2 linked regions of the Luteolibacter sp. LG18 genome follow. The protein of the gene in region 2 interacts with the protein of the main gene of each other region in a pairwise test. Links are inferred from orthologs where the notes say so. Each region holds a gene or a part of one and is shown on either strand. Other genes may lie near its edges. The genes, in order: llg_RS10485 and llg_RS08955.

Region 1 (3,055 bases), 370 kb from region 2 along the record:
ACAGCGACTGGGCGATCACCAGGCAGGACAGGAACGCGATTTTGCTCGAAAGGTAGGCCAGCGGGCGCAGGCCGCCGAACTTCTCCTTCTCGTAAATCTGACGCTCTCCGGCGATCTCTCGCGCCGAGTTGTTCGAGCCCATCAGCGCCAGCAGCACCACTTGGAACATGATGACGCCGGACACCGCCGAGCCGACCTTGAGCTGGCCCGCCCGCACGTCCGAGATCTCCTGCACTTCCTCCTGCACGTCGGCGCGGTGGGTGTCGGAGAACTTCGGGATCGGTTCCTTCGCTTTGTCGCTGAAGAGGATCACCAGCAGCGGGAAGCAGACCATGATCGCGAACTGGAGCAGCACCTGACCGCGGTCGCGGAAAAAGATTCGCCAGCGCCGGGACAGCAGGGTGCCGAACTGGCTGAAGAACCCGGGCAGCTTGGCCGCCGGATGGGGATCCGCTTCCTCGCCCTCCACCTTCGCGGGCGGCAGGCTCAGCGCGCCGGAGGCCACCGAGCGTTCCCGGTTCTTTTCCAGCATCTTGTAGTAGGACGCGCGGTGCTTCTCCCACGAGGTTTGCCAGCGGTCGGACGGTTGTCCGGCGAGGCGAGGATACACCTCCTCGGTGTCCTTCACGGAGAAATAGTGCGTCAGTTGATCGGGCGGGCCGTGGTAGGCCACCCGGCCCTCGTGCAGGACCAGGATCGAATCGTAGAGTTCCAGGTGCGCCAGCGAGTGGGTCACGGACAGCACGATCCGGCCATCCTTGCGGGAAAGGTCGTGCAGCAGCCGCACGATTTCGCGTTCCGAGCGCGGGTCGAGGCCGCTCGTGACCTCGTCGCACAGCAGCAGCTTCGGATCGGACACCAGCTCCATTGCCAGCCCGAGACGGCGCTTCTGGCCGCCGGACAGCACCTTCACCGGCCGGTCCGCGATCGGCGCCAGTCCGGTTTCCTCCAGCACCCGGTCGATCCGCTGGTCCAGCTCCGCGTGGTTCTTCGTCTTCACCCGCAGCCGGGTGGCGGCCTCCACCGACTCGTCGACGGTCAGCGGATCGTAGGCGATCGAGAATTGCGGCACGTAGCCGATCTCGGAGGGCGAGAAGTCACCTTCCTTCGAAAGGTCCCGGCCATCCCAGATGAGGGCCCCGCCGGATTCCGGATTCAGACCGGCGATGGTCTTGAGCAGCGTGGTCTTGCCGCAGCCCGAAGGTCCAACGATCGCCATGAAATGCCCTTTCGGGATCTGGATGGAGACCTTGTCGACGAGATTAACATCCTCGCCGTCTTTGCGGATGGTGAAGCAAACGTCCTGGAGTTCGAGCACGGGGAAACTGGAAGGGTTTTACGGAAACTTAGCTAACGCGCCGAAGGGATCATTCCTATCCAGCGCGTGCAATAAACACGCGGGACTCAGGATGGTTGCTCGTCGTCGAGGGGAACAATCCGGATTTTGCCAGCCGGGCGCTGGAATCCTCCCGAGAGGGTCGGGGCGCTGGCTGGCGCGGGAAGCGGCGCGGCGGGCGTCTGGTCGAGCGCGCTTTTCAGCGCCCCTTCCACGAGCTGGCCGCAATGGATCTTCATCGGCGGCAGCGGGCCGAGGTCACCGGTCAGTTCGGAGGCGGACAATTCCCGGGCCTCCTCGGCGGTCTTGCCTTTCAGCAATTCGGTGGCCATCGAGGCCACGGCGATCGCCGTTTGGCAGCCGAATGCCTGGAACGAGGCGCGGTCGATCACCCGCTTGCCGTCCTTTTCGGTGAACTTCAGCCACATCCGCAGCATGTCGCCGCAGTCCGGCGAGCCCACCGTCCCCACGGCGTCGGCGTCGGCCAGTTCGCCTTGGTTCTGAGGGTTGGCGAGGGCATCGCGCACCTTCGATTCGAAATCGTCCATGCCCGACCTTGGTCGCGGACGGGCACGGTTGCCAGTACGCATTTGTCAACTTGCCGTAAGGCAGGGCGGGGACGTTTTTCTGAAAAGTGGAAGATCAAACCCGGGTAGCTATCGTTGCCATGTCTCTCCTCCGCCGTGTCTTCCATTGGTTCGAGGTCTCCGCTCCGGGGAGCCCGTGTCCGGTGACCGGGTGGGAGGAGGTGACCACCGCCCAGTGGCGGGAATGGGAGGCGGACACCCGCTTCGCCTTTCCCCTCCATCGCATGGAGAAGGATCTCCACCAGCACCTCGTGACCACCATTCTGGCCGCGGCCGAGCGCTCGTCCGACCGGGTGAAACTCATGCAGGCGCTGACGGAAACGTTCGGGCTGAATCCACACGATGCCTTCCGGGCGGTCGAGCGGGTGCTGGGTGGGGTGGTCCGGGCCGCGACAGGCTTGGAAAGTCCCAGCACCGAGACGGATCCGCTGGCCGCCCGGGCTTTCACACTGGCATGGCGGGACCGTCCGCTGGTGCCTGCCATCCGCGCGCAATGGGCGGCTTGGAAACCCGGGGATTGGCTGCCGGGAGCATGCGATTGGTGAGGTGCTCCAAAAACGATTCGTTCAACTTTGGAACTTGGCAGCGACCGAAGCCGGTTTAGAACTGGAGAACTTTCATCCCATGTATTTTCTAGGCATTGAGATCACCCCCGCCGGAACCCGCGTGGTGGCGCTCGATCTCGAAGCGGCGGAGGTCGCCGCGGAAGCCCACGCCCCCCACGCCTGGATCGAAGGACTCCCACCCGGCTACCGCGAACAGGACCCCGCGGGCTGGATCAACGCCGTGGATCACGCGGTCCGCGAGTGCCTCGCCGCCCTCGGCGAACGCCGTGCCCGGGTCGCCGCCATCGGAGTGGCCGGACCGTTGCGCGGCTTCGTGGCGTTGGATGTCGCCAGCCGCATCGTCCGCCCCGCGAAGCTCGCCGGTGACCAATCGTCCCGCCGCCAGGCCGAGGAAATCTCCCGCGTTTTCGGCGGGGCACCGGGCCTTCTGGAGCTGCTCGGCCAAGTGCCCGGCGTGGATTCGCTGGCGGCCGAGTGCCTGTGGCTGAAACAGCAGGAGCCCTACCACTTTCAAAAGACCGCGTCCTTCCTCTCGGCGCAGGATTTCATCGCCTACTGGCTCACTG
Region 2 (3,272 bases):
GCCGTGGCTGCGGGATTGGGTGATGTGGCACATCAACCGCGATGCGGCGGACCGCCCGGCCGACGCTCGCGAGGCGCTCCAGGTGTTCCTCCGCAACGAAGGCGCGGGAGCGACCATGCCCGCGCGGACCGTCGCGCCGCCTCCTCCGCGTCGGCCGGGGCTTGGCACCGGGCCTGTCCAGACCGTCACCGCCACCCAATCCGCGCCGCAGTCGCTGCAACCACCGGATGGTTCGCGGCCCAGCGTTCACACGACCTCGCACGTGCTCACGAAGGGCCCGGCCACCAGCTCGGTCCAGACGCACACGCGTCCGGTGACGCCCATCCCGCAGATCCCGAAGAAGAAGATGAGCAATGCCGCGAAGGCGGTGATCTCCGGCATCCTCGGCCTCGGTGTCATCATCGTCGGCATGACGATCATGAAGGGCGCGGAGAAGGAGAAGCAGGAGAAGGCTCTTCAGGCCCTGATCGACAAGGCGGCGGATCCCGCGAAGGAACTGGAAGTCACTTCCAAGCAGCTCAAGTCGTTGTTCGACAACCTGAAGGTTCCCAAACAGCTTGCGCAGCATGCGCCGACAATGAGGGCGATCCGGCTCGCGAAGTCGTCCAGCTTTGATGTGGATGCGGACATTGCCAAGTTCGTGACGTCCTCCGCCTTCAACAATGACGAGGATCTGCGTCAGATGTTCTTCCGCGATGTGGTGGGATACCGTGACAAGTTTTCCGCGATCGGTCCGATCATTGCCTATGCCCGCGCGGCGAAGGAGAAAAGCTCCGCCGATGCGGCGCTGGAATCGATCCGGCGCAAGGCGACGGACGACCATTTCGATGCCCTGCTCGAAACCATCGAGTCGGCCCAGTTGATCGAAACCAAGCGGGCGGCGGTTCGGGTGGCGACCGACGTGGTGACCCGTAGTTCGAACCGCGGGGTGCTGCGTGGAAAAATCGAGCAGCTGGTGAGCCGCGCGAAGGATGATATCAAGGGCGACCTTATTGGGCTCAAGAACGCGGCCAGCGATTGAGGTGCGTCATGGCGTGTAGACCGTCACCGGTCCCACGCCGCTGCCTTGCACGCGGCGGAGTTTCTCCACCGCCTTGCGCACCGCTTCGGCGGCCTGCATCGCCTCGGCCATGGTGTTGAGCCGGGAGAAGCCGAGGCGCAGGCTGCTCTTGGCCTTGGCATCGCTGAAGCCCATTGCCTTCTGGACATGGGACGGCTGCTGTTTGCCGGTCATGCAGGCGGAGCCTGCCGAACAGGCGATGCCCATGTCATCGAGCAGGATCAGCAGGCCCGCGGCCTCGCAGCGTTCGAAGGAGACATGGCTGGTACCGGGCAGGCGGTGGCCGGGATCGCCATTGATCTCGCACCCGGTGATGGTTTCCAACAGCTTCGCCTCGAAGGCATCGCGCAGGGCGCGGACGGAGCCGTCGCCGGAATCGAGGAGCTGTTTGGCCCGTTCGGCGGCCTTGCCGAAGCCGACGATGGCGGCGGTGTTTTCGGTGCCGCTGCGGCGGCCCTTTTCCTGGCCTCCGCCGCGGAGCAGCGGCTCGAAGCGGCAGCCGCTGCGGACGTAGAGCGCGCCCACGCCTTTCGGCCCATGGAACTTGTGCGCGCTGATCGAGAGGAAATCGACCGGCACCGCGCGGACATCCACCGGGATCTTGCCCACGGCCTGGATGGCATCGGTGTGGAAGGCGAGGCCGTGTTCCTTCGCGATGGCGCAGGCTTCGGCGATGGGCTGGATCACGCCGGTCTCGTTGTTCGCCCACATGATCGAGGCGAAGCCGCCGCCGTCCTTGGCGGATAGGCACGCGGCACGGAGGGCGTCGAGATCAAGGCGGCCGAAGTGGCTGACGCCGATGCGGTCGAGCGGATAGCCGACTTCCTCGAAGGTCTCGCAGGGTTTGAGCACCGCGCTGTGTTCGATGGCGCTGGTGATGGCCCGGCCGGCCTTCCGGCCGACGAGGCGGGCGAGCCACTTGAGCGCGGTGTTGGTGCTTTCGGTGCCGCCACCGGTGAAGACGATCTCGTCCGGCTGCGCGCCGATCAGCGCCGCGACCTGCTCGCGCGCCGTTTCGATCGCCTGGCGCGCCGCCTTCGCGCCCCGGTAGGAGGCGTTCGGGTTGTGGAAGCCCTCCGTCAGCCATGGCAGCATGGCATCGAGGACTTCCGGCAGCAGGGGCGTCGTCGCGTTGGCGTCGAGGTAGATCACGGGGGAAGAATAGGGTAGGCGGGCTCCATTTCCAGCCCCGTTCGACTTCCTGCCCGGGTGACAAAGCGGCCCGGGTGCGGCAGAATGCCAAGCATGCCCCGCTACGTCGCCTTTCTCCGCGCCATCAATGTCGGTGGCCGCAATGTGAAGATGGACGCCTTGAAGAAGATCTTCGAGGCGGACGGCTTCAAGAACGTGGCCACGTTCATCGCCAGCGGGAACGTGCTGTTCGATTCGAAGGCGAAGCCGGAGGGGCTGGAGCGGAAGATCGAGGCGCTGCTGCAGAAGGAGCTTGGCTACCGTGTGGACACTTTCCTCCGCTCCGTTCCCGAGCTGGCGGAGATCGCAAAGGCCAATCCTTTTCCGGACACGGAAGGCGGCACCACCCATGTTGGTTTCACCGCGGAACCGTTCGATCAGGAAGCCACCGCCAAGGTGCTGGCATTGAAGACGGACATCGATGGCCTCCACATCGCCGGGCGGGATCTCTATTGGCACTGCTCGATCCGCAGCAGCGATTCCACGTTCTCCGGCGCGGTGCTGGAAAAGCTCCTGAAACGCCCTGCCACCTTCCGGAACATCAAGACCGTCCGGAGTCTGGCCGAAGCCAAGTGACCTTCAGGGAAAAGGCCGTGAGGGACGACCCTTGATTCAAAAATTAATCATTCGTTTGACTTTTTTATGCGATCGTTTAATTTTTGGCCGTCATGCAAGCGGAGCTGTTTCCATCCACTTCCGGCAAGGGCGAGCAAGCCCGCCGCCGGTTGCTGCTGGCGGCGTTGAAGGCGGTCGGCGAAAAGGGCTACGAGAACGCCTCGGTCCGGGAGATCGCCGATGAAGCCGGGCAGAACGTCGCCGCGATTTCCTATTACTTCGGCAACAAGGAGAAGCTCTACGCGGAGGTGCTCGATGGCATCGGCGCGTTCCTCCGCTCGCTGATTGGGCCGCTGGCCGAGGACAGCCGCGCGCGGCTCGAGGTCGGGACGATGACACCCGCTGACGCCGTCGCGGCGCTCAAGAAGGTCCTCGGGCTGCTGCTCGGCCGCCAGCTTGCGGGCTC

What was found.
Region 1: the proteins of llg_RS08955 (region 2) and llg_RS10485 interact in binary tests that used the Escherichia coli proteins (3 or more experiments, as listed by UniProt). The link is inferred for Luteolibacter sp. LG18 from one-to-one orthologs.

Annotation. Positions count from the first base shown.
Region 1 is NZ_AP024600.1:2,516,017-2,519,071, forward strand. Bases 145-2,884 are described here. They hold llg_RS10485 (iron-sulfur cluster assembly scaffold protein), read right to left. Parts: upstream 1,885-2,884; coding sequence 1,405-1,884; downstream 145-1,404. Other genes in these bases: llg_RS10480 (ATP-binding cassette domain-containing protein), read right to left, coding at 145-1,318; llg_RS10490 (hypothetical protein), read left to right, coding at 2,004-2,468; llg_RS10495 (FGGY family carbohydrate kinase), read left to right, coding at 2,548-2,884. In the rest of the region: more of llg_RS10480, read right to left, coding at 1-144; more of llg_RS10495, read left to right, coding at 2,885-3,055. UniProt on the Escherichia coli protein: A scaffold on which IscS assembles Fe-S clusters. Exists as 2 interconverting forms, a structured (S) and disordered (D) form. The D-state is the preferred substrate for IscS.
Region 2 is NZ_AP024600.1:2,143,665-2,146,936, forward strand. The notes cover bases 121-3,077. They hold llg_RS08955 (cysteine desulfurase family protein), read right to left. Parts: upstream 2,213-3,077; coding sequence 1,028-2,212; downstream 121-1,027. Other genes in these bases: llg_RS08950 (protein kinase), read left to right, coding at 121-1,021; llg_RS08960 (DUF1697 domain-containing protein), read left to right, coding at 2,306-2,827; llg_RS08965 (CerR family C-terminal domain-containing protein), read left to right, coding at 2,920-3,077. In the rest of the region: more of llg_RS08950, read left to right, coding at 1-120; more of llg_RS08965, read left to right, coding at 3,078-3,272. UniProt on the Escherichia coli protein: Master enzyme that delivers sulfur to a number of partners involved in Fe-S cluster assembly, tRNA modification or cofactor biosynthesis. Catalyzes the removal of elemental sulfur from cysteine to produce alanine.